Regions from separate parts of the Ruegeria sp. BG3 genome, predicted to be linked through region 3. Evidence: riboswitches for the same ligand, from Rfam matches in the RefSeq annotation. Region 3 holds a riboswitch; each other region holds the start of a gene.
The links. Region 3 has a riboswitch for cobalamin ahead of ACR0AI_RS17625 (aromatic ring-hydroxylating oxygenase subunit alpha). Riboswitches for the same ligand answer to the same signal wherever they lie in the genome.
Positions count from the first base shown of each region.

Region 1: another riboswitch for cobalamin. It lies ahead of nrdH (glutaredoxin-like protein NrdH); the one in region 3 lies ahead of ACR0AI_RS17625 (aromatic ring-hydroxylating oxygenase subunit alpha).
Region 2: another riboswitch for cobalamin. It lies ahead of ACR0AI_RS11650 (DUF4198 domain-containing protein); the one in region 3 lies ahead of ACR0AI_RS17625 (aromatic ring-hydroxylating oxygenase subunit alpha).
Region 4: another riboswitch for cobalamin. It lies ahead of ACR0AI_RS05720 (DUF1636 domain-containing protein); the one in region 3 lies ahead of ACR0AI_RS17625 (aromatic ring-hydroxylating oxygenase subunit alpha).

Region 1 is NZ_JBQFTE010000007.1:46,769-50,974, forward strand. It holds gene nrdE (class 1b ribonucleoside-diphosphate reductase subunit alpha) at 1-928, opposite strand, end outside; gene nrdI (class Ib ribonucleoside-diphosphate reductase assembly flavoprotein NrdI) at 910-1,323, opposite strand; gene nrdH (glutaredoxin-like protein NrdH) at 1,339-1,560, opposite strand; cobalamin riboswitch at 1,646-1,837, opposite strand; gene ACR0AI_RS12100 (DEAD/DEAH box helicase) at 1,926-3,803, opposite strand; gene ACR0AI_RS12105 (hypothetical protein) at 4,041-4,206, shown strand, end outside.
Region 2 is NZ_JBQFTE010000006.1:249,392-253,597, forward strand. It holds gene fabB (beta-ketoacyl-ACP synthase I) at 1-515, shown strand, start outside; gene ACR0AI_RS11635 (enoyl-ACP reductase FabI) at 521-1,312, shown strand; gene ACR0AI_RS11640 (hypothetical protein) at 1,372-1,551, shown strand; gene ACR0AI_RS11645 (FKBP-type peptidyl-prolyl cis-trans isomerase) at 1,564-1,992, opposite strand; cobalamin riboswitch at 2,242-2,443, shown strand; gene ACR0AI_RS11650 (DUF4198 domain-containing protein) at 2,572-3,357, shown strand; gene cbiM (cobalt transporter CbiM) at 3,364-3,975, shown strand; gene ACR0AI_RS11660 (cobalt ABC transporter permease) at 3,972-4,206, shown strand, end outside.
Region 3 is NZ_JBQFTE010000011.1:103,660-107,865, reverse strand. It holds gene ACR0AI_RS17635 (type I glutamate--ammonia ligase) at 1-1,209, shown strand, start outside; gene ACR0AI_RS17630 (GNAT family N-acetyltransferase) at 1,324-1,845, shown strand; cobalamin riboswitch at 1,965-2,168, shown strand; gene ACR0AI_RS17625 (aromatic ring-hydroxylating oxygenase subunit alpha) at 2,281-3,504, shown strand; gene ACR0AI_RS17620 (FAD-binding oxidoreductase) at 3,510-4,206, shown strand, end outside.
Region 4 is NZ_JBQFTE010000002.1:416,964-421,169, forward strand. It holds gene ACR0AI_RS05705 (hypothetical protein) at 1-547, shown strand, start outside; gene ACR0AI_RS05710 (hypothetical protein) at 960-1,121, opposite strand; gene ACR0AI_RS05715 (NAD(P)-dependent oxidoreductase) at 1,370-2,440, opposite strand; cobalamin riboswitch at 2,467-2,670, shown strand; gene ACR0AI_RS05720 (DUF1636 domain-containing protein) at 2,754-3,134, shown strand; gene cobW (cobalamin biosynthesis protein CobW) at 3,131-4,186, shown strand; gene cobN (cobaltochelatase subunit CobN) at 4,192-4,206, shown strand, end outside.

The DNA of each region.
Region 1 (4,206 bases), on a different contig from region 3:
CTACGTCATGAGGCGAGAACAGGTACATATCCGCGTTTTTCTTCGCCAGCTCGAAAGTGATGTCGGGGATCACCACGCCAAGGCTCAGCGTTTTGATACGGATTTTCTCATCCGCGTTTTCGCGTTTGGTATCGAGGAAGCGCATGATGTCTGGGTGGTGCGCGTTCAGATACACTGCACCCGCGCCTTGCCGCGCACCCAGCTGGTTGGCGTAGGAGAAGCTGTCCTCCAGCAGTTTCATCACCGGGATCACGCCCGAGGATTGGTTCTCGATGCCCTTAATCGGCGCGCCGTGCTCGCGGACGTTGGTCAGCAGCAGCGCCACACCTCCGCCGCGTTTGGACAGTTGCAGGGCCGAGTTGATGCCGCGACCGATGCTCTCCATGTTGTCCTCAAGCCGCAGCAGGAAGCATGAGATCAACTCCCCGCGTGAGGCTTTGCCCGCGTTCAGGAAGGTGGGCGTGGCGGGTTGGAAACGACCGTCGAGGATTTCTTCCATGAAGGATAGGGCCAGCGCCTCATCGCCGCGCGCCAGCGCCAGCGCGGTCATGACGACGCGGTCCTCATAGCGTTCCAGGAACCGCTGCCCGTCACGGGTTTTCAGCGTATATGAGGTGTAATATTTGAACGCGCCCAGAAAGGTCGGGAACCGGAACTTCTTGGCATAGGCCGCATCCCAGATCTTCCGCATGAAGTTCTTGGAATACTGGTCCAGAACGGCCTCTTCATAGTAGCCCTCAGACACCAGATACCCGAGCTTTTCATCCAGCGAGTGGAAGAACACGGTGTTCTGATTTACATGCTGCAGGAAATACTGCCGCGCGGCCATACGGTCGGCATCGAACCGGATCTTCCCCTCACCATCGTAGAGGTTCAGCATCGCGTTCAACGCGTGATAGTCCTGCTCGTTTACGCTGCTGTCGAGCATAGATGTCTCCCTAGTTTTTCCAGCCCGGCGCGGACGCGGGCGATGTCGGTCTCTGTTCCGGCCAGCTCGAATGTGTAGAGCAGCGGCACGTTGCATTTCTGGGCGATGATGCGACCGGCCAAAGCGTAGGTCGCACCGAAATTGCGGTTGCCTGTGCCGATCACCCCAACGATCCCGGTGCGTCTGTCCGGGTCGTTCAGAAACCGGATCACCTGTTTCGGAACCGCCCCGCGCCCTTCGCCATCGGCATAGGTAGGGCTGATCAGCACATAGGGGTGTCCGGGGTCAGGCAGCGGGTCCATCCCGTTCGGAATGCGGAAAGAGGTCAGGCCCAGCCGCGAGACAAAGCGGTGGGTGTTTCCGGATTTCGATGAGAAATAGACCAGCGCCGGAATCGGCGCGGCCATGGGTCAGGCCAGTTGGGCGATCATGTCCGGGCGGAAACCCGACCAGTGATCACTGCCCGCCACAACGACAGGAGCCTGACGATAACCCAGCTCGGTCACATGGGTCATGGCGCTGTCGTCCTGGGTCAGGTCGATGACGTCATAGGTGATGCCTTTTGCATCCAGCGCTCGGGTGGTGGCGGTGCATTGTACGCATGCGGGTTTGGAATATACGGTAATGCTCATGTCGTCCTCTGTCCTTTTAATGAATGCCGAGGACGCTGCGGGCAAAATGAACCCTGAACACGCCCCCGAACCCTCCGTTCGCGGTTCTCTTTCTTTGCTTACGGCAGGTCTCCTGGCTCGCGGATTGATGTTCGGACTGGCCTTCCCAAAAGCTTGCTTTCAGTGGCGTATTCAGCCAAACTATCCGCTTACAGTTGCGGGGGCAGCGCCGGTTTTTCACCGGTTTCCCTCTTAGCTTTCAACAGGAATCGAAAGAACCGAAGCAACACCATATTGGGGTCGGTGGCGGCAAGTTGTCAATATATGGTGTGGCGAAGAAAATAAATTTCTTCGCTTGCACAACCTGCCGCGTGCGCTAAGGCGGTTTACTTTTTCCGCTTGGGCATCGCGTTGCCACCCTTCATCGCAGCCGCACGTGCGCGGTTTTTCTTGCTGCTTGGCTTACCTTTGGGCGGAGGCGGGCCCTTCGGACGGCGCGCAGGTTTCTTGTGCTGATCGCCCGAGGGGGCCTCATCCCGTTTGGGCCGCGTTTCGGGTTTGGGTTTCTCGGCCGATTTCCGGCGCGGTTTTGCGGGCTGTGGCTCAGCCGCGCGGGCCGGGCGTTCAGCACGTTCGGGGCGCTTCTTGCCTTTGAAGTCGCGCTTGGGACCTTTGCGGCCACCACCGGCAAGGGCGGGTGGCGCGTCCAGTTGCACAAGGGTCTTGGTGCCTTCGACGGTCATCTCGGGGCCGATGGCCTTCAGGAAACCTTCGACACTGCTTTCGCGAATCTCGATATAGCTTTCAGTGTCGGCAATGCGGATCGCGCCGATATCGTCTTTGGTGATCTTGCCCGCCTTGCACAACATGGGCAGCAGATAGCGCGGCGAGGCGTTTTCGTTGTGTCCCTCCGACAGCGAAAACCACACGCTTGGTCCAAAGGGCACGTTCGGCTTTGGTGCTGTATCCGGCGTGTCGCTCAACTCCTCGGGGGCGGAGTGCTTGCGCCCGTATTGACGCAGGTAAGCCGCCGCCAGCTGCTGCGGTGAAAAGCGCGAGACCAGATCGTCGACCAGAGCAGTTTCGCCCTCGGTTACTTCCACGGTCCAGTCATCCGAGCTGAACATCCGCTGCATGTCCTGCGCCTGAACCTCATCGGCCGAGGGCGCAGACCCCCAATCGGCTGTCAGCTTGGCGAATTTCAGCAGGCGTTGCGCCTTTTTGAACGATGCGGGCGGCACGATCAGCGCGCTGACGCCTTTCCGCCCGGCGCGTCCGGTTCGCCCCGAGCGGTGCAGCAGCGTTTCATGGCTGTTCGGCAGTTCCGCATGGATCACCAGATCAAGGTTCGGCAGGTCGATGCCGCGCGCCGCCACATCGGTCGCCACACAGACGCGGGCGCGTCCGTCGCGCATGGCTTGCAGCGCGTTCGAACGTTCGCTCTGCGTCAGCTCTCCGGACAGGGCCACGACCGAGAATCCACGATTCGACAGTCGCGCCGTCAGGCGGCTGACCATGGCGCGGGTGTTGCAGAAGATGATGGCGTTGGGGGCCTCGTAGAAGCGCAGCACGTTGATGATTGCGTTCTCACCATCGCGCGGGGCCACATTCATCGCGCGGTATTCGATATCGGCATGTTGCGTGCGCTCGCTGACGGTGCTGACACGCTCGGCATCGCGCTGGTAGCGGGCGGCGAGGGAGGCGATGGCGCGAGGAACCGTAGCGGAAAACAGCAGGGTCTGACGCTCAGACGGGGTCTGTTCCAGAATGAACTCAAGATCTTCGCGGAAGCCCAGGTCGAGCATTTCGTCGGCTTCATCCAGAACCACGGCGCGCACGGCGGTCAGGTCAATCGACTCACGCATGATATGGTCGCGCAGGCGGCCTGGGGTTGCGACCACGATATGCGCGCCACGGGCCAGCGCTCGCCGCTCGTCGCGCATATCCATGCCGCCGACACAGGACGCGATGAACGCCCCTGCATCCGCATAGAGCCACGCCAGTTCGCGTTTGACCTGCATCGCCAATTCGCGCGTCGGCGCGATGACCAGCGCCAAAGGCGCGCCAGCCGCATCGAATACATCCACGTCGCCCAGAACGGTCGGAGCGATGGCGAGGCCGAAGCCAATGGTTTTCCCCGATCCGGTCTGCGCCGAAACCAACATGTCGCGCCCTTCCAAGTCGGGCGCGGATACGGCGGTTTGGACAGGGGTCAGCGTGTCATACCCTTTGCGATCAAGGGCGTCTTGAAGTGTTTGTTTCATGGCTCGGCTCTTTGGGATGCTGCGGTCACCCTCAGAGCGTCTTGTACGCGGATGATCGTCGAAGGGCTCTCCTTACCGAGTGAGGCGCCGAATGTATAGTGCGGAAAGCGGGCTGCACGATCAAACACAGCATGAACGCTTGATGAAGGTTCCTTCAGGAAAGTTGTAACCGGTCGCCCTCCTCCCAATCTGTTGAACACAGCCAGAGATGGCCCCACTTTCAGGGAGAATGAGATCATGACCAGATTTATGACTGCCGGAGCAGCCGCTCTGGCCACGAGCCTAGCCCTTGGCACTGCCGCTGCCGCCGAAACCACGCCTGATCTGCGCGGTATTTGGACGGCCAGCCAGACTACGGTTTCGCCGTCGAATTCGGCTACCGGCGATGCTCCGCGATTTAACC
Region 2 (4,206 bases), on a different contig from region 3:
TTGAGGATCTGGACCATGCGCTGGCGCGCGGTGCCAAGATCTACGCCGAGGTGACCGGCTATGCTGCGACCTCGGACGGTCATGACATGGTGGCGCCGTCCGGCGAAGGCGGTGAGCGCGCGATGCGTCTGGCTCTGTCGACCCTGCCAGAAGGCCGCAAGGTTGGTTACATCAACGCGCACGGCACCTCGACCCCGGTCGGAGATGTGGGCGAAGTTGAAGCCGTGCGTCGCATCTTCGGCGAAGGTCAGGTGCCCCCGATCTCATCCACCAAGTCGATGACCGGGCACGCACAGGGCGCGGCTGGCGCGCTCGAGGCGATCTTCTGCCTGCTCATGCTGGACAATGATTTCATAACACCGTCGATCAATGTCGACACACTAGCCGAAGGCATCCAGCCCGGTGAAATTGCAACTCAAGTGGTTGAAAATGCAGGTTTGGATTCGGTCATGACCAACAGCTTCGGCTTTGGTGGCACGAACGGATCCATGATCCTGTCAAAGTATAACGGGTGAACGAGATGTCGGAAGTTCTAAAAGGGAAACGCGGCCTGATCATGGGTGTCGCCAATGACCGGTCGATTGCCTGGGGTATCTCGAAAGCGATGCACGAAGCAGGGGCTGAGCTGGCTTTCACCTATCAGGGCGATGCGTTCGGGAAACGTCTGCAGCCGTTGGCGGAAAGCCTCGGCAGCGACTTCATGGTGGATGCGGATGTCACCGATGACGCCTCGCTGGACCGCGCCTTTGGCGAGTTGGGTGAACGCTGGCCAACCATCGACTTTGTTGTCCATGCAATCGCCTATTCGGACAAGAACGAGCTGACGGGTCGGTTCCTGAACACCACACGAGCCAATTTCAAGCACTCGATGGATGTGTCGGCCTACTCGTTCATCGAGGTCGCCCGCCGTGCCTATCCGCTGATGAAGGACAATGGTGGCTCGCTGCTGACGCTGACCTACCAAGGCTCGAATCGTGTAGTTCCGAATTACAACGTTATGGGCGTTGCCAAAGCCGCTCTGGAATCGGCGACACGCTATCTGGCCAACGACCTCGGCCCCGAAGGCATCCGTGTGAACGCAATCTCGCCCGGTCCGATGAAGACCCTGGCCGGGGCTGCAATCGGCGGTGCGCGCAAGACCTACAAGTTCTGCGACCAGAATGCGCCGATGCGCTCGAACGCTACGCTTGAGGCCGTTGGCGGCACAGCGGTTTACCTGACCTCGGACGCCGGGGCATGCACCTCGGGCGAGATCATCCGCGTGGATGGCGGTTTCCACGTGCTTGGAATGCCACAGCCGGATTTCATGTGACCATATCTTTCCCTGACGCCGCCAAGATTTGACCATCTTTCGGCGTCAGGGATATGGGCATGAGCAAAACTGACCAGATCCTTGCCAGCAATACGCGCGGCACCCAGACCAAACGGAAAACGGGATTTCTAAGCCCCCGCGCCCGTGTTCTGCTTTTGACGCTCACCACATTGCTGGTGTTGTTCGTGTTCTTCACGCAACCGCAGGTCCGTGCAGCGCTTGACGGGCTTTGGGGCTAAAACCCCAAGCCTTCAGTTCACCGAGACAACCTCAATATCGAAAATCAGGTCCTGACCAGCCAGCGGGTGATTGGCGTCTAGCGTCACCGTGGCCTCGTTCGCCTCGACAACCGTTACCGGCAGCGCCTGACCGTCCGGGGTCTGCATCTGCAACTGGGTTCCCGGCTCTAGTGGGATGTCATCCGGAATACCCTCACGCGGGATGTCCTGCCGCATCGCCGGGTTGATCGGACCATAGGCGTCGACACAGGCAATCTCGACCCGCTTCTTGTCGCCAACCGCCAATCCTGGCATCGCGCTGTCCAGGCCGGGTATGATCTGGCCCGAACCGACAACAAACTCTAACGGATCGCGCCCGTCTGAGCTGTCAAAGACGGTCTCGTCCAACAGCGTGCCGGTATAGTGGATGCGAACTGTGTCGCCTTGTTTGATCTCAGACATTGGGCCTCCGGGGCTTGTGGGAAATTAGGCGCCGAACACAAGCGCGCCACGCCGGAGTCTGACGCAGTGCAGGATGCATGCATCTGATTCTGATGTCCAGATTACGGTGCAGGCGTGCGCGTCCTCTGGTCGTCGCTTACACGCGCGCCTTCAATACCGAGCGGGCAGAACAGGAACATCCGATCCTATCGACAAGATGTTATCGCTACAGTCTTAAATAGAGATTGACCGGTGATGGGAATCTCTGCCATCAGCGTCTTCATGTCCGGTTCCGGGTTCGCCCGGAGAAAAGGGAATGCGGTGCGGGGAATTCTGATCCACCCAATGCCGCAACTGCCCCCGCAACTGTAGGCGGTGAGCAGGGCTGACACGCCACTGGGTTCCACCCGGGAAGGCCAGCCCGATGCTTTGACCCGCAAGTCAGGAGACCTGCCGGATATGCACCCTCGGAAGGGGTGTGTCACCGATGCCGGGGTGTGCATTGGGCCGATGCCCTTATTTCGGGTACATGGTCTCGTTCGCCCCGATATCAAGCAAGAAACGTGCCGGGGTTGGCACGAAGGACTAAGGAAAGACCTTGTGAAGAAACTATTTTGCACGGCTGCGGCTGCGCTGGCGATTCCAGCGATGGCGCACGCACATTTTCTGCTGGAATACACCACCGACACACTGATCGAGGCGCCGGGCGACGTGCCGGTCAAGCTGATCTTCTGGCACCCGTTTGAAAACGGCCATGTCATGGATCTGGAAAAGCCGCAGGAATTCTACGTGATCCACAATGGCGAAAAGACCGACCTGCTGGACACGCTGGAGCCCATCCGGTTTTCGAGCCCCGAAAACGAAGGCGCGGCCTTTCAGGGATCTGTTCCGGTCAAGCGTTCGGGCGACTACGTGATGGTCACGGTGCCTCAGCCCTATTACGAAGAGGCCGAGGATATCTATATCCAACAGATCACGAAGGCGTTCCTGAACCGCAACGAACTGCCGACCGACTGGATGAACCCCGCGGGTCTGGCGACCGAGATCGTGCCTCTGCACAAGCCCTACAACATCATCGCTGGCTCGACCTTCACCGGTCAGGTTCTGGCAAATGGCGAACCGGTTGCCGGCGCTGAGATCGAGATCGAATACATGGCCGCCAAGCCCAGTTTTGACAACCAAGCCTCGTCCGAGCCTACCGTTTCGCCGATGCCGGGTGGTGCTGTTGTCGCAATTTCTGACGCCAATGGCTATTTTTCCTTCGGTGTGCCGAAAGCTGGTTACTGGGGCTTTGCCGCCCTCGGTGCTGGTCCTGAAACCGAACATGAAGGCAAAGAGCTGAGCCAGGACGCGGTGATTTGGATCCGCGCCTGGGACATGGAGTAACCCCCGATGCACATCGTCGACGGAGCCCTGTCCAACCCGGTCGTCATCGGCGGAGCCGTTGCCGCCGCTGGTGGGGTCGCAATGGGCCTCAGGTCGCTGGATCTGGACCGCATCCCCACAGCAGGGGTGCTGGCGGCCAGTTTCTTCGTGGCCTCGCTGATCCATGTTCCGATCGGGCCGTCGTCGGTGCATCTGATCCTCAACGGTCTGGCCGGGCTGCTGCTCGGCTGGGCCGCCTTCCCGGCCCTGTTTGTGGGCCTGCTCCTGCAAGCCGTTTTCTTCGGCTTCGGCGGGCTGACGGTACTGGGGATCAACACGCTCAACATCGCCTTTCCGGCCGTACTGGCGGGGCTGCTGTTCCGACCCCTGATCGGTCGCGGCTCACCTGTTCATGGCGCGATCTGGGGCGGCATAGGCGGCGCCTTTGCCATTGCGGCCACGACCGTCATGGTGGGCATCTCACTGGCCCTGTCAGGGGACGAATTCCTCCCCGCTGCCAAGCTGGTCTTCTTTGCGCATATCCCCGTGATGATCATCGAGGCCGTTCTGACCGGATTTGCCGTTCTACTGGCACGAAAAGTCAAACCTGAACTGTTCCTGACAAGGCCCGCCACATGAGAAAGATTGCCCTCATCCTGGCCCTATGCGCGGCCCCTCTGCCCGCGTTGGCCCACAAGGTGATTGCCGGTGTTTTTGCATCCAGCGATGCGATCGAAGGGGAAATCGGCTTCTCCAACGGCACCATGGCGACCGATACCGAGGTTGTCGTGACCGATCCAAACGGGGTCGAGCTGGGCCGGGCCACGACCAACGCAGACGGGTTCTTCATCTACACGCCCACCACAGCCG
Region 3 (4,206 bases):
GGGGTCGGGTGGACACCCACGAATGTTCAGATCAACTGCTTTGACGGAATTGCCGAAAGCCCGTTTGGCGCGCTGGGTGATCTTCTTCTGATCCCGGACGCCACGGCCGAGGCAAAGGTCGAGTTCGGCGAAGACTCCGGCCTGCACTTCCTTATGGGCGATATCGTCACTCTGGACGGAGACCCTTGGGACTTCTGCACGCGCAGTTTGTTGAGGGCGGCGCTGGAGCGGCTGTACAAGGTCTCAGGAGCAAATTTGCTGGCTGCATTCGAGCATGAGTTCCAGCTGAAAGATCCGCCAAGTCAGGCCAACGAAGCCTATGGCCATCGGGGCTTTGGCCTGCAGCGTGATCTGTGCGAGACCTTGATCAACGCGATTTCTCAGGTCGGTCTGAAGCCGGATTCGATCATGAAGGAATATGGGCCAAACCAATATGAGGTCGTCATCGGCCCCGAGCTGGGTGTTCGCGCGGCGGACGCGGCCATCATGGTACGCGAACTGACCTATGCGACTGCGCAGGCCTATGGCGAGCGGGCCACCTATACCCCTATTCGCGATGTCGCGAGCGTTGGGAATGGGGTCCATATCCACATGAGCTTTGTGGATGATCAGCGCGCGCCGCTGACCTACGCCGAAGACGGGCCGTGCGGCATGTCGGACCTGACGAGCGCTTTCGCCGCCGGAGTTCTGAAATATCTTGATGCGATCTTGGCCCTGACTGCGCCTTCGGTGATCTCGTATGAACGCCTGACACCCCATCGTTGGTCTGCGGCTTTCAACAATCTGGGTTTCCGCGACCGCGAGGCTTCCTTGCGGATTTGTCCGGTAACCGCAAAAGACCCGGCCTCGATCACGGGGCAGTTCAACATCGAATACCGTGCGGCGGATGCTGCAGCTTCGCCTCATCTGGCGCTTGCGGCGGTTGTCATGGCTGGGGCGCAGGGGATCGAAGAGGGGCTACCCGCGCCCATTCCAACCGAGGAAGATCTTTCGCTGTTGGACGTCGCAGAACTGAACCAAAGGGGGCTGGTGCGCTTGCCTCAGACCTTGGAAGACGCGCTAGACCGGTTCGTTTCCAACCCGGTTGTCACCGGTTGGTTCCCCAAAGGCTTCGCTGAGGTGTATCAAGCGCACAAGCAATCCGAGATCGCGACAACCGAACATCTGGACACAGACGCACGCTGCCGATTGTACGAAGAAACATATTGACCTGAGCGGCTGGTCTTGCCGAAGCTCGCCAAATGCGACATCTGGGGCGTCGGTCGGGTAGTTTCGCGCCGTATGACGCGGCGCAGGCTGTTTAGCTCAGGATAGGGATGGATCATGGACCGTTCAGAAACCGATGCCATCTTGAATGTGCATAGGCTGGCTTTTGGCGAAGCAGAAGGTGACGAAATCGCTCAACTCGCCGAAGATCTCCTTGAGTATCCGGAAACGATTTCAATCAGCGTAAGGCGTGAGGGGCAGATCGCGGGCAATGTCATGTTCACCCCGTTTGTCTTCCAGGATCACCCGGACGTTAAATGCTGTCTTCTGGCGCCCTGCGGTGTCTCGCCCGAGCATCAAGGTCTCGGTGTTGGCAGAGAGATGATGGAGACGAGCATCAACCACTTGAGATCCATTGGAACAGACGCTGTCTTCGTGTTTGGCGTTCCGACTTTCTATCCCCGATTTGGGTTTGTCCCTACCGACAAAGAGACGCCATATCCGGACCTTCTGACGATCCCCGAGGCATGGATGGCGCTAGAGCTTACCGCAGGATATGTTGAAAAGCTGGGGGGCAAGACACTTGCGATTGCGCCCTTTATGCACTCGCATTTGTGGGACACATCGCAGCACGGGTGAATTCCGTTTTTTTGTTCTTGTCTCAAAACGCAGCCCTGTTTCAGGTTTCCATTTTTGCAGACCATGTCTGTTTTGTTTCTGGAAATGTCGCAAGGCTTTCAGCCACGAGTCCTTCTCCGAGTAGGTTGCGCATGTGAGGTGCTGCTGTCTGATTCTCAGATGGCAGAGAATTGGGAAGCCGGTGCAATTCCGGCGCTGCCCCCGCAACGGTAAGGAAGGTCAGGTTCGACAGGTGACCACTGGGACGAGGATCCCGGGAAGGTGTCGAAACCGGGCGCAAGCCCCTTTCAAGTCCGGAAACCAGCCTTGCATATATGTCAAACTGCGGGTGGCGGTGGGGGCACAAGTTTCGGACGTGATCCTCGCACGGCTCCGGACTGGCCTCTGGTGTCATCTGCCCAAGCTAAGCCGCGGGGCGCGGCAGGAGAGCCAGAAGTGAGCAACGTTCAAAGCCTGTTGGCGCGTCGAAACCCGGCCTATGCCCTTGAGCAGGCGTTCTATACCGATCCAGATGTCTTTGAGGCCGATCTTGAGGCCATCCACTACCGAGATTGGCTATTTGCCATTCCGGCATGTGAGCTGGTTAAGACTGGCGACTATGTGACCTACACTGTGGGCGCATATCGCGTGATCATCGTGCGCGGTGCTGACAATCAGATCCGGGCTTTCCACAACACCTGCCGCCATCGCGGGTCGATCATCTGCAAAGCGGCTAAGGGGAACTCGCCCAAACTGGTCTGCCCCTACCACCAGTGGACCTATGAGCTTGATGGCTCATTGCTGTGGGCCCGTGATATGGGGCCGGATTTCGACCCCAAACAACACGGGCTGAAAACCGTTCACTGCCGGGAATTGGCTGGGCTGGTCTATATCTGTCTTGCAGATGAAGCGCCTGATTTCGACACCTTCGCCAACAAGGCGCGCCCCTATTTGGAACCGCATGATCTGAGCAACGCCAAAGTCGCTTTTGAAAGCACGATCATCGAGAACGGCAATTGGAAGCTGGTTTGGGAAAACAACCGTGAGTGCTATCACTGCGGTGGCAACCACCCTTCGCTGTGCCGGACCTTCCCTGATGATCCTTCGGTGACCGGTATCGAAGGGGGTGAAACCCCGGCCTTCATGCAAACTCACTTCGACCGGTGTGAGGCCGCAGGCATGCCGTCTCAGTTCTATCTGCATGATGACGGGCAATACCGTCTGGCGCGCATGCCGCTGAAGGAAGGGGCGGAAAGCTATACTCTGGACGGCAAATCCGCGGTGCGCCGCTTTTTGGGCCGTTCGCCCTTTGCGGATGCGGGGACGTTGTTGAAGTTCCACTATCCCAGCACGTGGAACCACTTCCTAGCCGATCACTCGATTGTCTTCCGGATCACGCCGGTCAGCCCGACCGAGACCGAAGTCACCACGAAATGGCTGGTCAACAAGGACGCGGTCGAAGGGGTCGACTACGACGTCAAGCGCCTGACCGAGGTCTGGATGGCCACCAATGACGAAGATCGCCGTGTGGTGGAAGACAACCAGATGGGCATCAACAGCCCGGCCTATGTGCCGGGACCGTATTCAGGGATCCAGGAATCCGGTGTTCTGCAATTCACCGATTGGTATTGCAGCACCCTGGCGCGCCACCTGGCACCTGACATGATGGCGGCGGAGTGACGGAGATGAAAGACCTGAACGCTGTTGCCTCGGTCTGGCAGGATGACGAGACGCTGGAATGCGTCTCGGTCGTGCCCGAGACGCCAAACACCGCCAGCTTTACGTTCCGCGCCCCTTCTGGGGCCTTGTTCGCCTATCATCCCGGTCAATTCCTGACGCTGGAAATTCCGGCACCGGGGCAGCCGGGGGGCGTTGTGCATCGGACCTATACGATCTCGTCCTCCCCGTCGCGCCCTCGGTCCATCACAATCACGGCCAAGGCGCAGCCCGACAGCATCGGCACGCGTTGGATGCTGGACAACCTGCAGCCGGGTATGCGGATGCGAGCGATTGGCCCGGCAGGTCTGTTCACCAATGCGGAAAGCGCCGCCCCCAAATATCTGTTCATCTCGGCGGGCTCGGGCATCACGCCGATGATGTCCATGACGACCTGTATGTGGGACGAAGGCCGCGATTTGGATGTCGTGTTCATCAACTGCGCCAAACGTCCGTCCGAGATCATCTTCCGCCAACGGTTGGAGCAGATGGCAAGCCGGACGCCGGGTTTGGATTTGAAGTTTGTTGTGGAGGAAGCTGACCGCTACAGCCCCTGGACCGGCTACCAGGGTCAGTTCAACCAGCTTATGCTGGGCCTCATGGCCCCAGACTATCTGGACCGTGAGGTCTATTGCTGCGGTCCCGAGCCGTTCATGCAGGCTGTCC
Region 4 (4,206 bases), on a different contig from region 3:
AGCTCAGATTGAGCTTCAACGCGCAAATGACCAAGAAGCTCACAAGAACGTCGCGAAATCGCAAGTGAGACTCGACTCGATTCCGTTGGATGAAGAAGAAGACAAAGCAAAAAAGTTGGATGGGGCACCTGAACTAAGCCAATTTCTTTCAGCGGTTGGTCATTGTATCTGGCAGCCCAGCCCTACTGAAATTGGCCGCGTTTGGATAGATGGTGGCGTCTCGCTTGCAGTTAGCAAGGAAAATGATCGTGTCACAGCATCTGGTAGCTATGAAAAAACGGATGCAGAGAATGCTCTTACAGCTTCAGTGACAGACACTCAAGAGAAGCCAAAGGACACATACGACGTTACAATTAACGGCCGATTCGTCGGTTCGGTATTGTTAGGAGAGTATTCTTCGAAACGCCGAGGAAAAACCCGACAACCTCTAGGTTGGTTTGACTTCGCAGAGAGCAAGAAAGAGCTTATCGCGATTTATGATCCCGCACGCCAAGTTCTGAGTTGTATGATCGGCAAAGAAATAAAGGAGTTAGAAGTTCGAGATTGAACCCAATCAAGTCGAGTAAGGCAATGCGACATCGCCGACTATCACGAACGTCCAGATAGCTGTTTTTGAAAAAACGGACTCTGCGCAGTGCTTCCGTCAGTGGAGCATTGCGCTGCGAGTACTGGCAATACCTACCTAGTATCCAGACTCACTGCCCTCGCGCTGTTCATAGACTGCTTGAGATTGGCCTCTGCTCGGTATTCTTTGCTTTGGCTTTAAAACAATGGTGCCAATACGGCCGGAGAACCCCACAAAGTCTTCCTCTGAGTGCTTTCACTGGATGATGAAATGGAACCGAACCACCATCTTTTCATTTTTGCGGTTCCCAATCCTTTAGCGCGTTGTCAAGTAGTGTCAGTTCGCGTTCTTCCATTAGGGCGGTATAGCTGATCCGAATTCATCCGACCGGGCGTCATGCGGCGTTCTCCGCATCTTTGAGATACTTCTCAATCGCCCAGCGACTGATCGTTGCCAGCGACACGCCCTTGCTCTTTGCAACGGTGTCGATCTGACGCTCAGTTTCCGGCTTCATTGGAACCGTCACACGGTCCGTGGAATCTAATCCTCTGGCCATTTCATTCTCCTAACTTGGTACCCACAAGTTATGAGAACTTTTCACACTATAATAATGAAAAATCCGATATAGTTGTTTATCTATAAGGAGTTAGACTATGGACGTAGAAGCTATTTATCGTGAAGAAATCCGGACCTTGATCCGTGAACAGTTAGATCCGGCAAATTGCAAATCTGTGTACACCGGTTCGATTCCGGTACTCGCCTCCACATCCCCTTCCTCTTAATACCATCTCCGGAAATCAGTTTTCAGGAGGAACGCCCCTGAGGCACAACCTCGTACCCTGGTTCTTCCGGCTCATCGTCTTGCATTTCCGTAGGAAAACCCGGTGCGCGGATGTCCAAACCCGTGGCCTCTTCCAGGCGTTTGATGATGTTTGGCGAAAGCTCACGCTCGCCAAACCGGGCGATGCCGTCTTCAAAAATCTTGATCATTACCGGATTGATTTCCAGCGGAACACCGGCGCGGTCGGCGACGTCCTGAAACAGGCCGATATCCTTTTTCACCAAATCCATCGTAAACGAAATATCGCGCGAGCCGTTCAGGATCACCTGGCTTTCGGTTTCGTGCACGAACGAGGTTCCTGACGAAATCTTAATGGCCTCATAGGTGGTGTTCAAATCCATCCCGGCGGCCTTGGCGGTAACCAACGCTTCAGCACAAGTGATCAGGTTGGCTGTGGCCAGATAGTTGGTCAGCACCTTAAGAACCGAGGCTGAGCCGAGCTTTCCGGTGTGCAGAACGCGCCGCCCCATGGTCGTAAGGAAGGGCAGAATGCGTTCGAAGGTGTCGCGATCGCAGCCAGCGAAGATCGAGATATTGCCGGTCGCCGCGCGGTGGCAGCCACCCGAGACAGGGCAATCGACGGCGGCCCCTCCGCGCTCCAGAACCAATGCCCCCAACCGCTTGACCTCAGCCTCGTCGGTGGTGGACATCTCCATCCAGATCTTACCGGGGCCAACCTCAGGCAGCATCTCTTGCATCACCGCGTCCGAGGCCGCAGGCGACGGTAGGCAGGTGATCACGGCATCGCAATCGCGCATCATCTGGGCCGGGTTTTCAGCCGCTTTGGCGCCTTGCGCGACAAAGGCCTCGACCAGATCGGAACTCAGGTCATGAACTGTCAGATCGATTCCATTGCGCAGCAATGACCCCGACAGCTTGCCACCCACATTCCCAAGCCCGATAAAACCTACTTTCATGGATTTCGCCTCCGTTTGCGATTTGAGGCCATGCGACCATGCATCAGCGCCATGTTCATGCCGCCTAGCGACGCTGGCAGGTCGCTTTTCAACGTGCCGCAGCGGTCTGGGCTGCATCGCGCTTGACAAGCTGCGGGTGCGTGCCGCATGAGCCTCGTGTTGGTGTCTGTGAGAACAGATGAAAAGGGAATGCGTCAACGGGTTTTCCGCCAAACGCAGCCGCCCCCGCGACCGTGACCGGAGAGGGTGCCCAAGCCACTGGCGCAAAGCCGGGAAGGCGGGACATCCGACAGAGGACGCCTCTGACATCCGCAAGCCGGGAGACCTGCCAGCGCCCGAAGATGAAACCGGACGGGGTGTTCCGGTGTCGGGTCAAGGGACCCGCATGAAACCCCGTCCCCCACGATGAGGATTTGGGGGGATGAGAGACATGACCGAGACCGCTCCGGTCGAATTGCTGGTTTGCACCACCTGTCGTCGCGGGCTGCCCGTTGAAGACGATGCGCAACGCCCCGGCACCCTATTGCACAAGGCGCTTGAGCAGGCGGACCTGCCGGAAGGGATTACCCTTAAAGCCGTGGAATGCTTGTCGAACTGCAACGAGGGCTGCTCCATCGTGCTGCGCGGCGGCCCGGATCGCTGGACCTTCGTTTATGAACATCTGAACGAAACAGACCATGTCGACGTGATCGTTGACGGCGCCACCAAGTACCTCGCGACCGAGGACGGCTTGGTCAAATGGCGCGAACGCCCCGAACATTTCCGCAAAAACTGCGCAGCCCGCATTCCCCCGATTGGAGCCCTGAAATGAGCAACTTGGAAAAACTCCCCGTCACCGTGATCACTGGCTTCTTGGGCTCGGGCAAAACCACGCTCGTGAAGCACCTGATGCAGAACCCGCAGGGCAAGCGTCTGGCCGTGGTGGTCAATGAGTTCGGCGATGTCGGCGTCGATGGCGATATCCTGAAATCCTGCGCGATCCCGGATTGTCCGGCGGAAAACATCATGGAACTGGCGAACGGCTGCATCTGCTGCACTGTGGCCGATGATTTCATCCCGACCATCGAAGCCCTTATGGCGCTGGAGCCGCGCCCCGATCACATCCTGATCGAAACCTCGGGCCTCGCCCTGCCCAAGCCGCTGCTGAAGGCGTTCGACTGGCCCGATATCCGATCAAAAATCACCGTTGATGGCGTCATCGCGTTGGCCGATGCTGAGGCCGTCGCAGATGGGCGCTTTGCTCCGAATGTCGAAGCCGTGGACGCTCAGCGCCTGGCCGACGACTCGATCGACCATGAAACACCCCTATCCGAGGTGTTTGAGGATCAGATTTCCTGCGCCGACATCATCCTGCTGACCAAGCCTGATCTGGCCGGTCCCGAAGGCGTGGCCAAAGCGAAAGAGATCATCGCCGCCGAGGCCCCTCGCCCGCTTCCCGTTGTCGAAGTGGCCGAAGGCGCCGTGGATGTGCGCGTCGTTCTGGGTCTTGAGGCCGCAGCCGAGGATGACATGGACGCTCGCCCGTCGCATCACGATGGTCACCACGATCACGAGCACGACGATTTCGAAAGTATCATCGTTGATCTGCCGGAACAGTCCGATCCTTCCGATCTGGTCGCCAAGATCGAGCGTCTGGCCAATGAACTGAACATCCTACGCGTAAAAGGCTATGCCGCCGTTCAAGGCAAGCCTATGCGCCTGCTGGTTCAGGCCGTGGGTGCTCGTGTGCGTCACCAGTATGACCGTCCGTGGGAGCCCGGTGAAGACCGCCGCTCGCGTATGGTGGTGATCGCCGAACATGACGACATCAGAGAAGCAGAAATCCGCGATATCCTCGCTGGTGTCACCGAGGCCGCTGAGTAAGACCAATGCACGTCGTCTTC